Regions from separate parts of the Streptomyces sp. NBC_01257 genome, predicted to be linked through region 1. Evidence: riboswitches for the same ligand, from Rfam matches in the RefSeq annotation. Region 1 holds a riboswitch; each other region holds the start of a gene.

Region 1 (4,893 bases):
GGTCGCCGCGGTAGGCGAGGTCGAGCACCGGCAGCTGCTGCCCGTGCAGGAAGCCCATCACGTTGAGGGGGTGCTCGCGGGTGGTGCCGATGCCGTGCGCGGTGATGACCCAGGTGTCGCGGGGGCCCGGTACGAACCAGGCGGGCAGACCGCCGAGTTCGCCGGGGATCTCCACCTCGCGGAAGTCGAGGCCGAGGGCGGTGGCCGGGTCGCCGCTGTGGATCTCCGGCGTGATGCGGACCTTGGCCCTGGGGAGCAGGGTGCCGCGGTTGACGCGCTCCAGCCGGCGGACGACGGTGTCGGCGGCCTCGTGGGCCTGCTCGATCACCGGGCCCACGACGGCATGGACGTCGTCGCCCACCAGCCCGTAGGTACCGGGCCTGAGCGAGGTGAAGGACCGGGTCAGGGTGACCTGCCCGGCCGCCGTCGCATGCACGGTGAGTCTGCGGTCGGCGGGGAGGGGACGTCCGGACGGCGCCCCGAGGGCGGCGTCGCTGGCGTACCGGCCGGCCGCGACCGCTGCCGCACCGACGCCGAGGATGGAGGTGACGGCTGCTGCCGTCGCTGTAGCCGGGCGCACGGCTTCAGTCTCCCGGCCACCGCCGCACACGGCCAGTGGACGGGGGCCGTCCGGTGGGCGGGGCGTGCGGGAAGCGGGCCGGGCCGTGGGCGGTCGGGCGGCCGGTCGCACCCCGCGGTCAGCCCGGCTGGTGCTGTCCGTACCCCTTCAGTGCTTCCTTGACGTCGTCCAGCTGCTCCGGCGTGAGCAGGGCGGGCGTGCGGCCGGGCACCGAACTCGCGGTGAGCCAGAGGCGGCACAGCCATTCGAGCTGGGCGGTGCGGTCGTAGGCCTCGTCGAGGGTGGCGCCGTAGGTGACCGTGCCGTGGTTGCCCAGCAGGCAGCCGGTGCGGTCGCGCAGGGCCGTGAGCATGTTTCCGGCCAGCTCGTCGGTGCCGTAGCGGGCGTAGGCGGCGACCCGGACCGGACCGCCCAGCATCGCGGCGGCGTAGTGGACCGACGGCACCTCGGCGACCAGTGTGGAGACGGCCGTGGCGTGCACCGCGTGGGTGTGCACGACGGCGGCCGCGCCGGTGTTCCGGTAGACCGCGAGATGGAGCGGTAGTTCGCTGGTGGGGGCCAGCTCGCCGAGCGTCTGGTTGCCCTCCAGGTCGACGCCCGTCAGGTCCTCGGGGCGGAGCCGGTCGTACGGCATTCCGCTGGGGGTGACCAGCACGGTCCCGCCGACCCTCGCCGACACGTTGCCCGAGGTCCCGACGACCAGTCCCTCGGTGGCCGTCCTGCGGGCGGTGGCGACGACCGCCGCCCAGGCCCGCTCGATCGATTCCCGTGACTCATCGCTCATACGAAGATCCTTTCGACGAATGAGCGGCCCCTTGCCGCTCCTCCCGCGACGGCCCGGCCGAACCCAGGATTCCGGGCCCACACCGGCCCGTGCCCCGACCCCGCCGTCACCCGGTGGACGAACAGGGCTGCCGCACTCCGGTTGGGGTCACCGCAACGCCCTGCTCAGTTCATCTTCCGTTCACTCAGGTTGCCTACGGTCCACGTGCCACTGACGTCGAACGATTGCCTGGGTAAATGGAACACATCACGCTGCTGCTCGCGATTGTGATCGTGACAGCTCTAGTGTTCGATTTCACGAACGGTTTCCACGACACCGCCAACGCGATGGCCACCACCATCTCGACCGGCGCACTCAAACCCAAGACAGCGGTGGCCATGTCCGCCGTTCTCAACCTCGTAGGCGCGTTCCTGTCGGTGGAGGTCGCCAAGACGATCTCCGGCGGGATCATCAACGAAGACGGGCTCAGAACCGAGGTCATCTTCGCGGCGCTCGTCGGCGCCATCCTGTGGAATCTGCTGACCTGGCTGGTCGGACTGCCGTCCAGCTCCTCCCACGCACTGTTCGGCGGCCTCATCGGCGCCGCGGTGATGTCCGCGGGCTGGTCGTCGGTCGACGGCGGCACCGTCGTCACCAAGGTGCTGCTCCCCGCGGTCGCCGCACCGGTCGTCGCCGGTCTGGCCGCTCTGCTGGCCACCAAGCTGACGTACCGCATCGGCGGCAGGGTCACCGGCGGCGCCCAGGAGAAGGCCACCGCCAAGGGCTACCGCGCCGGCCAGATCGCCTCGGCCGGACTGGTCTCCCTGGCCCACGGCACCAACGACGCGCAGAAGACCATGGGCATCATCACCCTCGCCCTGGTCACCGGCGGCGTCCTCTCCCCCGGCTCCAACCCGCCGGTCTGGGTCATCGTGTGCGCCGGCCTCGCCATCGCGCTCGGCACCTACCTCGGCGGCTGGCGCATCATCCGCACCATGGGCAGCGGCCTCACCGAGCTGAAGCCGCCGCAGGGCTTCGCCGCCCAGACCAGCGCGGCCACCGTCATCCTGGCCTCCTCGCACCTCGGCTTCTCCCTCTCCACCACCCAGTCCTGCTCCGGCGCCGTGATGGGCGCGGGCCTCGGCCGCAAGGGGGGCGTGGTCCGCTGGTCCACCGCCACCCGGATGTTCGTGGCCTGGGGCCTGACCCTGCCGGCCGCCGGACTGGTCGGCGCGGGTGCGGAGTTCCTCACCAAGCAGGGCACCTGGGGCGTCGTGGTCGTCGCGGCGCTGCTGATCGCCGGCTCCGGCGCCATCTGGATGCTGTCGCGGCGCAGGCCCGTCGGCCACGACGACGTCGCCCCGGCCGGTGCGGACGCCGAGCCCGCGGGTGTCGTCACCACGGCCATCGCGGCCGTCAGCCCGCCGCCCACCGTGGCCGCCCAGCCCCACGAGCTCACGGCGACCATCCCGGCCCCCGCCGGGACGGTCGCCGACCCTGCCCGACCCGCCACGGTCTAGGACCCCAAGAGCCACCGGTAAGGACAGATCCGCATGAACATCGACTGGGCAGCCCTCGGCACCGTCTTCGGCGTCTCCCTCGTCGCCACGGTCGCTCTCGTGGGCCTCTTCACCCTCGGCATCGTCGGCCTCTCCAAGCAGCCCGAACCGGCCGCACAGGGCGGCTCGGCGGGCGGCTCGGCGGGCGGTTCGCTCATGCTGGCGCGCGCCGGCGCGTACGTGTGCTTCGGACTGTGCGCCGCGGCCGTGGCCTACGGCATCTATCTGATCGTCGCCTGAGCCCCACCACTCCCACCCGCATCGGGCCGGACGCACCTCGTGCGCGTCCGGCCCGATGTGTGTCTGCGCACACTGCACCGTCGCAGGTCAACGGCAAGTTGACGGGTGTTCGCGGAGCGTGGTGGACTGCCGGAGCCATTACGGCGACAGCAGAGGAAGCCGGTGCGAATCCGGCGCGGTCCCGCCACTGTCACCGGGGAGCAGTCCCCCAACCACTGGAAGTCACGGTCCACGCAAGCGGACTGGAAGGCCGGGGGAACTGCGGATCCGGAAGCCAGGAGACTCTCGTCGCCGGTCACGTCGAACCAGGGCGCGGACCCTGAGTGAGGACATATCGCCATGCCCGGCTGCCGTGCGTCCGTCCCTGTGCGACCCAGAACAGGTTCCAAGGTCCTTCGAGGCGCAACGGCCGGCTGAACCGTGCGTGCCGATCGCATCTTCGCGTACGGCGCCACGGCCGGTCTGATCGGCGATCTGCTGCTCGGTGACCCCCGCAGGGGGCACCCGGTCGCCGCCTTCGGGCGGGCCGCGGCAGGCGTCGAAGGCCGCCTGTGGCGCGACCACCGCGGGTGGGGCGCCCTGCACACCCTGGTCTGCGCCGGAGGCGCCGCCGGGGGCGCCGCACTGGCCTCCCGCGCCCTGCGCCGCCACCCCGCCGCGTCCGTCGCCCTGACCGCCGCCGCCACCTGGTCCGTCGTCGGCGGTACGTCGCTGGGGCGCGAGGCCAGGGCCATCGGTGCCGCGCTCGCCGCAGGGGACATCGGCCTGGCCCGTGAACGGCTGCCGCATCTGTGCGGCCGCGACCCGCAGTCGCTGGACGGGCCGCAGATCGCCCGTGCCGTCGTGGAGTCCGTCGCCGAGAACACCTCGGACGCCGTGGTCGGCGCCCTGGTGTGGGGGGCGTTGGCCGGGGTCCCGGGACTCGTCGGCTTCCGGGCCGCCAACACGCTCGACGCGATGGTCGGCCACAAGTCGCCCCGCTACCGCCGTTACGGCTGGGCCTCGGCCCGCCTCGACGACGTCGCGGGGTGGCCGGGCGCCCGGCTGACGGCCCTGCTCGCCGTGGCGGCGGGAGGAGACCCGCGGGGCGCGGTCCGGGCCTGGCGGGCGGACGCGGCGAAGCACCCGAGCCCCAACGCGGGCCCGGTGGAGGCCTCGTTCGCGGGCGCGCTCGGCGTACGGCTCGGCGGCACGCTCGCCTACGGCGGCCGGGTCGAGCACCGCCCCGTGCTCAACGGCGGCGCGGGCCGGGCGGTGGAGACCGCGGACATCGAACGCGCCGTGCGGCTGTCGCGCCGGGTCGGCGTGCTGGCCCTCGGCGTCAGCGTGGCGGCCCGGGCCGGCATGGGCCTCGCGGCCCGGCGGATCGCGGCAGGCAGGACCCCGGGAACCCGTACCGCGCCACCACGTACAGCAGCACCTCGACTCTCAGGACGGAGACCGACATGAGCGGCGGACTGCTGGTCGCCGGGACCACATCGGACGCGGGCAAGAGCGTCGTCACGGCGGGCATCTGCCGCTGGCTGGTGCGCCGGGGTGTGAAGGTGGCGCCGTTCAAGGCGCAGAACATGTCGCTCAACTCCTTCGTCACCCGTGAGGGTGCCGAGATCGGCCGCGCCCAGGCCATGCAGGCACAGGCCGCCCGCGTCGAGCCGACCGCGCTGATGAACCCGGTGCTGCTCAAGCCCGGCAGCGACCGCTCAAGCCAGGTCGTCCTGATGGGGCGCCCGGTCGGCGAGATGAGCGCCCGC
Region 2 (4,893 bases), 6.0 Mb from region 1:
TGCATGCACCGCCCAGGACGAGGAGCAGGCAGATGGCCAGGTTGGTGCGCCAGTACGTCAGGAAGATGGCGACGAACTCGCGGATCATCGCGCTGGGCCAGAAGTACGCGGCAGTGGGCGAACCGACGACGTGGCCCCTGACCCCCGTCCGGCGGGCCGTCACCGCGGCGCGGAAGACGTGGTAGTTGTTCGTGACCACGAGACACCGGTAGTCGGGATTGGCCTTCTCCATGATCGACTTGCTGTACCGCAGATTCTCCTCGGTCGTCGTCGAGCGGTCCTCGCGTTCGATCAGGGCGGCCGGGAATCCGCGCTCGATCAGGTACTCGGCCATCGCGTGTGACTCCGGCAGCTTTTCGTCGGGCCCCTGGCCGCCGGAGGCGAGCAGTACGGGCTGCCTGCCGCGAGCCGTCAGCTTCGTGTGCACGGTCCGGGCCCGATCCAGTCGGCCGGCCAGCAGCGGCGACACCGTGGTGCCGTTGATGAGACCGGCTCCGAGCACCACCACGTAGTCGGCCCTGCGGTGGAAGTGGAGGCGGCCGTAGAGGAACGCGTAGACGACGAAGCAGACGAACAGGAAGGCGATGTAGCCGGCCAGGGCGAGCACGGTGCCTGTCACCACCACCAGCGTGTCGTTCTTCAGGATCAGCGCGGTGATCATCAGTGCGAGAAGGCCCACCAGGGCAAGGCCTGTGAGCAGGGACAGGAGGTTGGCGGGGCTTCTGCCCTCCTTGCGGACCATCGTCACGCCGTTGGAGATCAGGAACCAGGACAGGATGGCGACGCCCAGCGCCACGAGGACGAGGAGCACGATGCCGATCTCCCGCCCCGTGGCGGGCTGCGATCGGGCGAGCCCGGCGAGCCAGGCGGTCGCGGCGAAGGTGAGCGACAGTCCCAGAAGGACGGCGTTGCTGAAACGCCGGCGTTCGCGGAGTGTGCCGACACAGAAGACGACGAAGATCAGGAACGCCGGGACGTAGGCCAACATGCGCACATGCTAGGCGGAGGGCCGAGAGCGCCCTTGAGGAGGCCGGATCATCGACGCGGAGGGGCACGGAGGGTCCGGGGCCGGAGGCGGGCGATGCGTACGAACGATTGACATGCTCAGGGCAAATTGGAATGCTGCGAGGACGCTCGTCCAACGATGTAAACGCTGCCGCCGACTCGTGCGTCGCAGCGGAGGCCGACCTTGGAACGGGACCATGAAACTCACTCGCCATCTTTCCCGCGCCGCCGTCCTGGCGTTGTCCGGCGTGCTCGCCGTCGTCATGTCCTTGTCGTCCGCGGAGCAGGCGCGGGCGGAACAGACCATCAGGGCGGCCGACCCGAGTGTGATCCGGGTCGGCACCACTTACATATCGGTGCAGTCGGCCGGTGGCGGCATCGCCGTGCGGCAGGCGTCCTCGACGGCCGCGCTTGCATCCGCGCCCGCCCGGCAGGTGTGGTCGGACACGGCCGGACACGGTGAGGTCTGGGCTCCGGAGATCGTCACGGACGGCGGCCGCTACTACATCTACTTCTCGGCCGGCCGGGGCGCGGCCCACCGGATGTACGTCATCAGCTCGGCGAACCCGGACAGCGGCTACACCGGGGAGAGCCAACTGGCCCTGCCGGACGGCAAGTGGGCCATCGACGGGACCCTGTTCACCTTCGGCGGGCAGCGCTGGTTCGTCTGGTCCGGCTGGGCCGGTGACACCAACGTCGAGCAGAACCTCTACATCGCACGCATGAGCAGTCCCACCGCACCGACCGGCGCACGCCACGTCATCTCGCAGCCGCGGGAGAGCTGGGAACGGGTGGTGGGCAACCCGTTCATCAACGAGGGCCCCGAGGCCATCAAGGACCCGAACGGGCAGTTGCACATCGTGTACTCCGCCAACGGCAGCTGGAGCGACCAGTACTGCCTGGCCGACCTGCGCCTGCGCCCCGGGGGCGACCCGACGTACGTATGGGACTGGTACAAGTCCAACGGCTGCCTGTTCGGCTCGAACCGGGCGACGATGATGTCCGGCTGGGATCCGACGCTGTACGTCAACGGGCCCGGCCACCACAGCTTCGTCCTGCTCAACGGCGACATCGGCACCAGCCCGCCCGCCGGCCCCCGATTCCCCTCGATGTTCCACGCGGTGCCGAAGGGGACGCCTTACGCGTGGGAGAACCGGTACTGGTACACCGGCACGTTCGCCTGGTGGGGCAACACCACCTACAGCCGCGCGAATGTCCCCGGCCCGACCACCGACACGGGCTGGAGCCTCAAGTTCTTCGAGTAGAGCGGCGGGGGCCCGTGGAACCGGAGCGGGCCGGTGTCCTCCCGGAAGCGGCTGATGGGCGCGCGCCGCGCGAGCGGAGGAGCGTGCGTCTCCGAGGCAACGGGAGTCAGGACGAACAGCGCTGAGCCCGGACCGTGGGGGAACGGTCCGGGCTCAGCCGGCTGTCGGGCCGGGTGCCGTGGATGCAGTGCGTAGGCATGTCCAACAAGGGCACATGAGTTCCAATGGGAGGAGGCATCATGAAGCCATTGGACTCTGCGCCCCTGGACACGGAGGGCGGCAGACCCGTCGAGCGCGGTGCGTCCGCGCCCGCGGCGGAAGGCGTGAGCCGGGAGAGGACGCACCCGCCGGCCGATGAGAACGCGGGGAACCCGAAGGGGATCGAGGAAGAGGATCCCAGGGAGCGGGTCAACCGCCGCTGGAACGAGATTCTGCAGGAGACGAGGGTCGCACAGACCGGTATCCAGATCCTCTTCGGCTTCCTGCTCAGCGTCGCGTTCACGCAGAGATTCGAAAGGCTGGGTGACTTCGACCACCGTGTCTACGTCATCACTGTCGTCCTCGGTGCCGCCGCCATCGGAGCACTCATAGCGCCCGTCGCGCTGCACCGGTTCCTTTCCGGCTCCCGGATGAAGGACGAAGTGGTGGCCGTCGCAGGCCGGTTCATGGTGTGCGGCATGGTCCTGCTCGCACTGACCATCGGCTGCACGCTCCTTCTCCTGCTGCACACCGTACTCACCGACCTTCTGGCGGAGATACTCGTCGGCGCCGTCATGGCGTGGTTCGCAGGGGCCTGGTTCGTACTCCCGCTCATCCTCAAGATGCGCTCGGGGCGCCGCGACGACTGAGCGACCGGGAAGCGGCTGCGGGGCTGCGGTTCGAGCCGGGCGGGGGAGGGGGACCGACGATCCCCGTCCTGTGCCGGCGCTTGAATCATTCGCGCTCCGGCTTGATCCTTCCCCCACCCACCCGGATCAAGAACGCAGGTCACGAGCCCTGGTTGGAGCAGCTCCGCCCCGCAAGGGTGAGTGAAGCGAGCGGTGGCTCGCGGACTCGGAAGGGAGCAACACACCGACGTATGCCGGCGGCCGGACGGGCGGCCCAGCCTGCCGTGCGGTGCGCACGAGCGTGACCAGGGGCGTCTGCCGAATGCGATGATGGCCGACGACAGGGCGACGGCGGTCCGAGGAAGCCGGTGTGAATCCGGCGCGGTCCCGCCACTGTGATCGGCGAGCGGATCCCGGAAACTCCACTGCCCCACGCGGGTGGGAAGGACGGGGCGAGCTGCGACCCGAGAGCCAGGAAACTCACGCGGTCGCCTCCTCGACGGACACCGGGGCGGATCTCCCCGGAGAGAGGGCGGTTCGGCGTGCCCGAAAGGCCGAACGAAGGAACCTCCGACGACGCCGTGGCGGCGCGGACGGTGGCCGACCCGATACCGTGCCGGATCGTCGTGTGCCGCGACTGCTGTTGCGGCAGCGCAAAGGTGACCGGAATCGATCACGCAGCGCAGACGGCGCGACTGCGCTCCGAGGCACCCGTACGTGTTTCCGCCTGCCTCGACGTGTGCGACCAGGCCAACGTCATCGTGGTGCAACCCTCCGCCGCGGGCCGGGCCGCCGGTGCCAGGCCGGTATGGCTGGGTCTGGTCAACGACCCGGAAGCCACCGAGGACATCGCGGCCTGGGTACGCGCCGGCGGCCCCGGTGTCGCCCCGCAGCCGGAGATCCTCGACCTGTACGCCTGCCCGCCGCCGCGACGGCGGGCGACCTTCTAGGCTCGCCTCGTCCGCCCACACCGGGACACCGGGCCGCGGCACAGCTCGGGTTTCCTCAGCCCCCTCGCGAACCCCGAGCGGACCACCGACCGCCACCGGGCGGTTCCCCGGTACCGGTCAGCTTTCGACCTCGCTGCCGTCGCCGCCCCAGAGGGTGTGGAAGGTGCCCTCGCGGTCGGTGCGGTGGTAGGTGTGTGCGCCGAAGTAGTCGCGCTGGCCCTGGGTGAGCGCGGCAGGGAGGCGTTCGGCGCGCAGGGAGTCGTAATAGGCGAGGGTGGCGGCGAAGGCGGGCGTGGGGACGCCCTGGGTGACGGCGGTGGCGATCACGGCGCGCCAGTCGTCCTGCGCGGCGGCGATCTCCTGGGCGAAGCTCTTGTCGGAGAGGAGACTCGGCATGTCGGGCTGCGCCTCGTAGGCGCTGGTGATGCGGTCCAGGAAGGCTGCCCGGATGATGCATCCGCCGCGCCAGATCGCGGCGACCTTGCCGAGGTCGATGTTCCAGTCGTACTGCTCGCTGCCGGCCGCGATCTCGTGGAAGCCCTGGGTGTAGGCGACGATCTTAGACGCGTACAGTGCCTGCTCGACCTGGTCGGCGAACGCCGCCGCCTCGTCCCCGTCGAGCTCGCGGACTGCCGGTCCGGCGAGATGGCGTGAGGCGTCCCGGAGGGCGGCGTGGCCGGAGACCGAGCGGGCGAAGACGGCCTCGGCGATGCCGGAGACGGGAACGCCCAGGTCGAGAGCGATCTGTACGGTCCAGCGGCCGGTGCCCTTCTGCTCCGCCCGGTCCTGCACGATGTCGACGAACGGCTTGCCGGTGGCGGCGTCGGTGTGGGACAGGACCTCGGC
Region 3 (4,893 bases), 630 kb from region 1:
GGTACGCCCGTAACCGCGCGCGTCCATCGACGCGGCCACCGCGACCGACCGCTCCAGCGCGCCCTCCAGCACCGGCAGCCCGATCTGGAGCACGGCCCGCACCCCGCCGGTCGGCCGGCCGCGCAGCCGCCGGGCGGTCCGCAGCCGCACCACGTCGGCGACCATGTTCGGCGCGAACGTCATCGCGACGACGACGGCCACTCCGGCCTCGTACAGCGCACCGGGCAGCGACTTCAGCAGCCGGGCCGGATTGGCCAGCGAGTTCGCGGCGCCGACACAGATCAGCAGCGCGGCCAGCTTCGCCCCGTCGTACAGCGCGAACAGCAGTTGCTCGGCGGTCACCCGACCGCCGATCCGCACGCCCTTCGCCCACTCCGGCAGCGGCACCTCGGGCAGCGTGAACACGACATGCGTCCCCGGGATCGGGGAGCCGAGGAAGACGGAGAAGAGCAGCCGCACCCCGATGACGAACAGCCCGATCTTGATGAACGCCCCGTAAGAACGGGCCCACGGAGCGTCGGTGCGCCGCGCGGCCACGACGTACCCGGCCACGCCGACCAGCAGGCCGAGCAGCAGCGGGTTGGTGGTCCGGGATGCGGCGGTGGCGAGCCCGAGGGCCCACAGCCACCAGGCCCCGGCGGGCAGCGCGTTGCTCCGGGTGGCGACGGGCGCGCGCCAGGCCCGGAACGGGCCGGCCGCGGCGCCCGTGCCGCCGGCCGCCGTCCGCCCGGTCATCCGCGGCGGCGGCGGGCCTGCGCGACTGCGGCGATGCCGAGGAGCAGGACGGCGCCGATCCCGACGAGAACCCCGGCGGACGGCCCGCCGCCGTCGGACCCGCTGTCGCCGGCGGGAGCAGAGGCCTTCTTGCTACTGCCCCCGGTACTGGCCCCGTCCCCGTTCCCGGACACCTGCTCACCGCAGCCGGAGGCCGGGTAGCCGGAGATCGCGCAGAGCAGCGCGTCACTGCCGTAGCGCAGCGGCTTGGCCACCGAGGCGAGGGCGTCCGCACTGCTCGCGTCCTCGGGGACCTGCGCGCACACGCTCCGCCGCGCGGGCGGAGTCTCCCCGTCCGGGGCGTCGGCGGCCGTACCGGGGTCGATGACGAGCGCGACCCGCTTGGTGCCGTCCTTGGCCGGGGTGTCCGCGCAGATCTTCGCGAAGTCGGGGGCGCGGCGCGGCTTCGACGCGTCCTGCGAGTCCGCGCTCACGGAGAACCGGAAGCCCTGCACCGAACCGTCGTCCGGACGCACCAGCGACGGCCCCTGGGTGGCGTAGGCCCACCCGGTGCCGGAGCCCTCCCAGAACGACCAGTAGCGGTAGCCCGCTGCCTGGGCCGTGCCCGCACCGAGCACGGCCAGGAAGGCGCCCAGGAGCAGGACCACCAGCGGCGCGGCGGCACGTCCGGCGCGCCGCGGGGGCTGCCGGGTGGCGCTCACAGCTGCTGGTTCTTGCGGCGGCCGCTGATCAGGAACCCGGCGCCGGCGCCGACGGCGAGGCCGATCCCGACGAACCACCAGACACCGCCGATCCCGTCCCCGTCGCCGCTGTCCTTCTTCTCCTCCTCCTTGGTCTCGGACGCCGTCGGCTTCTTGACCGCGGCGGGCTCGGGCCCGGTCGCGTTCAGCTGGGCGACGAGGTCGGCGCCGCCGAAGTCGTGGACGTCGGTGCCGGTGGCGTGGGCGGCCATGACGAGCTGCGCGTACGCGGCGGGGCCGTTCTCCTTCGCCCAGGCAGCGGAGTTCTTCTCCAGCCACTTCACGGAGGCGGCGGCCTTGTCCTTGTGGCCGGAGGCGGACAGCGCGACGACCGCGTCGGCGGTGTTGCCGAAGTCGGGCTGCGGGGCGCTGTCCTCGGCGCCGGGCATCGGCGGGGAGTCGAGGTGACCGGACTCGGCGAGGGCGCCGGCGAGGTAGTAGGCACCGTTCTGGGCGGCCTGCTCGGGCTTGGCCACGGCGCCCTTGGTGCAGGTGGGGTCCTTGACGGCGGCGTTGTTCCCGACGACGAGCCCCTTGCCGAGCGAGCCGAGGACCGCGGCCGCGGTGGCGTCACCGTTGGCGACGAGCTTGCCTGCCTTGTCGGGCTGGTAGGCGAACGCGCCGCCGTCCTTGCCGCCGCAGGGGATGGCGAAGGTGAGCAGGGCGTCGTACGGCGTCTTGCCGCCGTCCGTCGTCACATCGCCGAGCTTCTCCCCGGCCCGGGCGAGGGCGCCGATCACGATCGAGGTGGAGTTCGCGTCGCTCGGGCCGCCGGCGGTGTAACCCCAGCCGCCGTCCTTGTTCTGTACGGACTTCAGCCAGGACACCCCGTTGTGCACGAGGTCCTCGTGCCCGCGGACCTCGTGCAGCGCCTGTACGGCGGCCGCGGTCGCATTGGTGTCGATCATGGTCTTGTCGTCGCAGGCCACGGACGGGTCCGGACGGTACGCGGGGAACGCCCCGCTGTCGCACTGCTGCCCGATCAGCCAGTCGACGGCCTTGGCGGCGGGCGTGACGCCCACGGCGCGCTGCGAGGCGAAGGCCAGCGACTGCCGCCAGACCCCGTCGTACGTCGGGTCCTTCGTGCCGTACAGCCCCGAGGGCAGGGCCACGGACGGCGAGGGGGAGGGGGACGGCGCGGCGACTGCGGCCGGGGCTGCGGCCGCACAGAGCACGGTGGCGGTGGCGGCGAGCGCGGCTGCGCTGCGGCGTACGGTCATGGCGGGCGGGGCCTCTCCTGGGGGAACCGGGCACAGGCACACACAGGCACCCAGCTCCGGCTCCGCATACCTCGACGGTGCCGGCCGCCGGGGGTTCCCGACGGCACGAGCCGGTCACAACTCGGACAGGGCATTCCGACTTCCGCGTGGACGCGGTCACGGCTGCGAGCCAGCGCCGGATTCGCACCGGCTTCCCCCTGAACGGGCATGATGACGACCTGCCCACTCTACCGGGAGGCCGCTGAGGCCCCCGGCCCGGGCGCCGGAGGCGGGGGCGGCGCGGCGACGGAGGCTGCCCGCCCGGAACGCCCGGAATAGTCCATGGCCCTTTCGAACAGTGATCGTTAAACTGCAACCGGCTTATGAATCAGGCGGGTTGAGGGGCGGCGGACGGGCATGACGACAGGTACCGGGGGATTCCCCCCGCCCCCTTCCCGCCCGCCGGGCACCCCGCCGCCCCATCCCCCCGTGCCACCGGCGCCACCGCGCACGGATCCGCCCAGGTGGGCGTGGTGGGTCGGCGGTATCGCGATCCCCATGATCGGCATCGTGGCGACGGTGATCTTCAGCAACAACCCCGACCCCGCCCCCGCAGCGTCCCCGGCCCCCGCCTCCAGCAGCCCGCGGTCCGAGCCCTCGGCCCCGTCCAGCCCGGACCACGCCTCGGCGGAGACCGAATCACCCACCGCGACCCCGAAGCCTTCGGTATCCCCGAGCCCGGGCGACACGGCCCCCGCGGACACCGACCTCACGGCACCGGCCGGGTACGGGGACGCGGTCAAGACGATGTGGGGCCTGGCCCCCGCCCCCTGCAACCAGGACGAACAGCAGCTGGTGGACCTCGACGACGGCATGAGCCGGGTGGAAGCCCTCGTCAAGGGCGACCTGATCGGCGTGGCCAAGGACCCCGGCGGGGCAGAACTCCTCTACTGGCCCGACTCCTGCAACGACAGCAACAACTACCGGCTGCGCGCACTGCCCAACACCCGCGTGGGCCTCCTGCGGGACGGACTCCCGAAGTCCTTCGAGTCCTGCGAGGCGGCGTCGAGGACCGGCTTCGGACCCCTGGACCTGCTCGACAGCTACGACCGCGAGGGGCGCGGCTTCGTCGAGGGCGCGGCGCTGTGCTCCGTGACGGACCAGGGCGCGGTCTCCATGGCGTTGATCGAGAACATCGACGACTCGTCGAACGAGGCGTCGGTGAGCGGCACGCTGTACGTGTGGCCGAAGAAGTCCTGACCGCGGAGACGGAAGCCGCCCCCTACAGCACCCGCACCTCGCCCTCCGGAAGCTTGCTCCACCAGTGGTGGTAGCGGCTGTAGACCTCCGCCTCGCGATCGCCGAGGAAGGCCGTCAGTGACTCGGCCTCCGCCGCGAGCCCGTCCCAGGCCGCCGGGGAGAGCGGGTGGAACGCCGTGGCCTCTATGCCGTCCGCCGTGGGGCGCCAGACGCCGGCGACGCGGCCGTCCACCAGCAGGGTGGGCAGGACGTCGCCGTTGCGCCGGATGACCAGGGGGCGGTACTCCGGGGGTATCACCCGGCTGCGGTCCGCGTACGCCAGCAGCACGCTGTCCCACATGGCCATCAGGCGGGGCGGGGCGGGTGTGCCGGCGGGCGGGCGGGATGCGCCGGGGAGGTCGAACAGGGCCTCGCCGTCCGGGCCCTGGAGCTGTTCGACGGAGTCGCCCATGGCGAGGAACGCCGTGCGGACCGGTGCGCGCTGCACCATGGCGAACTGCGCCACGTCCGCGATCGACGCGGGCCCGAACCCCGCCAGATACCGCAGGATCAAGGTCCGCAGGGCCTGGGTGTCCACCGCGCGGCCCGTGGGCTCCGGTCCGCTGTCGCCCGCCGCGACGAAGGACGGGCGGTGGCCGAAGGACCAGGGCGCGCCCGTCGGGGCGTGGTGCAGCGGCGCGTACCCCTTCAGCCCCCACCACCCGCCGTCCTTCTTCTCGGCGCCCAGCCGCTCCTCGGCCCACGCCTGCATCTCCGCGGAGGTCCGCGGCCGGCGGGCGAACGCCAGCAGCTCCGGCACCAGTTCCTCGGCATCCGCCGGAGTCAGCCCCGCCGCGGCGAAGCGGGCGCCCAGGCGCGAGGCGTACAGCGTCGGCCGCATCGCCGCGCGGAAGGCCGGGTAGTCCTCGGCGTGCACGGCGTGCAGTGTGATCCGCATCAGCGTGGCCTTCACCACCGTG

The links. A riboswitch is a leader RNA that binds a small molecule or an ion and turns the genes downstream of it on or off. The one in region 1 is predicted to bind cobalamin.
Region 2: another riboswitch for cobalamin. It lies ahead of OG408_RS35895 ((2Fe-2S) ferredoxin domain-containing protein); the one in region 1 lies ahead of OG408_RS09355 (cobalamin biosynthesis protein).
Region 3: another riboswitch for cobalamin. It lies ahead of OG408_RS12160 (prenyltransferase/squalene oxidase repeat-containing protein); the one in region 1 lies ahead of OG408_RS09355 (cobalamin biosynthesis protein).

The regions. Positions count from the first base shown of each region.
Region 1 is NZ_CP108472.1:2,235,302-2,240,194, forward strand. It holds gene OG408_RS09335 (alpha/beta hydrolase) at 1-580, opposite strand, end outside; gene OG408_RS09340 (class II aldolase/adducin family protein) at 699-1,364, opposite strand; gene OG408_RS09345 (inorganic phosphate transporter) at 1,601-2,863, shown strand; gene OG408_RS09350 (hypothetical protein) at 2,897-3,142, shown strand; cobalamin riboswitch at 3,295-3,427, shown strand; gene OG408_RS09355 (cobalamin biosynthesis protein) at 3,563-4,591, shown strand; gene OG408_RS09360 (cobyric acid synthase) at 4,588-4,893, shown strand, end outside.
Region 2 is NZ_CP108472.1:8,236,811-8,241,703, forward strand. It holds gene OG408_RS35880 (YdcF family protein) at 1-988, opposite strand, end outside; gene OG408_RS35885 (glycoside hydrolase family 43 protein) at 1,203-2,270, shown strand; gene OG408_RS35890 (DUF6328 family protein) at 2,510-3,118, shown strand; cobalamin riboswitch at 3,456-3,579, shown strand; gene OG408_RS35895 ((2Fe-2S) ferredoxin domain-containing protein) at 3,679-4,047, shown strand; gene gndA (NADP-dependent phosphogluconate dehydrogenase) at 4,165-4,893, opposite strand, start outside.
Region 3 is NZ_CP108472.1:2,868,239-2,873,131, reverse strand. It holds gene OG408_RS12170 (energy-coupling factor transporter transmembrane component T) at 1-735, opposite strand, end outside; gene OG408_RS12165 (SCO2322 family protein) at 732-1,436, opposite strand; gene OG408_RS12160 (prenyltransferase/squalene oxidase repeat-containing protein) at 1,433-2,695, opposite strand; cobalamin riboswitch at 2,806-2,941, opposite strand; gene OG408_RS12155 (hypothetical protein) at 3,233-3,934, shown strand; gene OG408_RS12150 (winged helix DNA-binding domain-containing protein) at 3,957-4,893, opposite strand, start outside.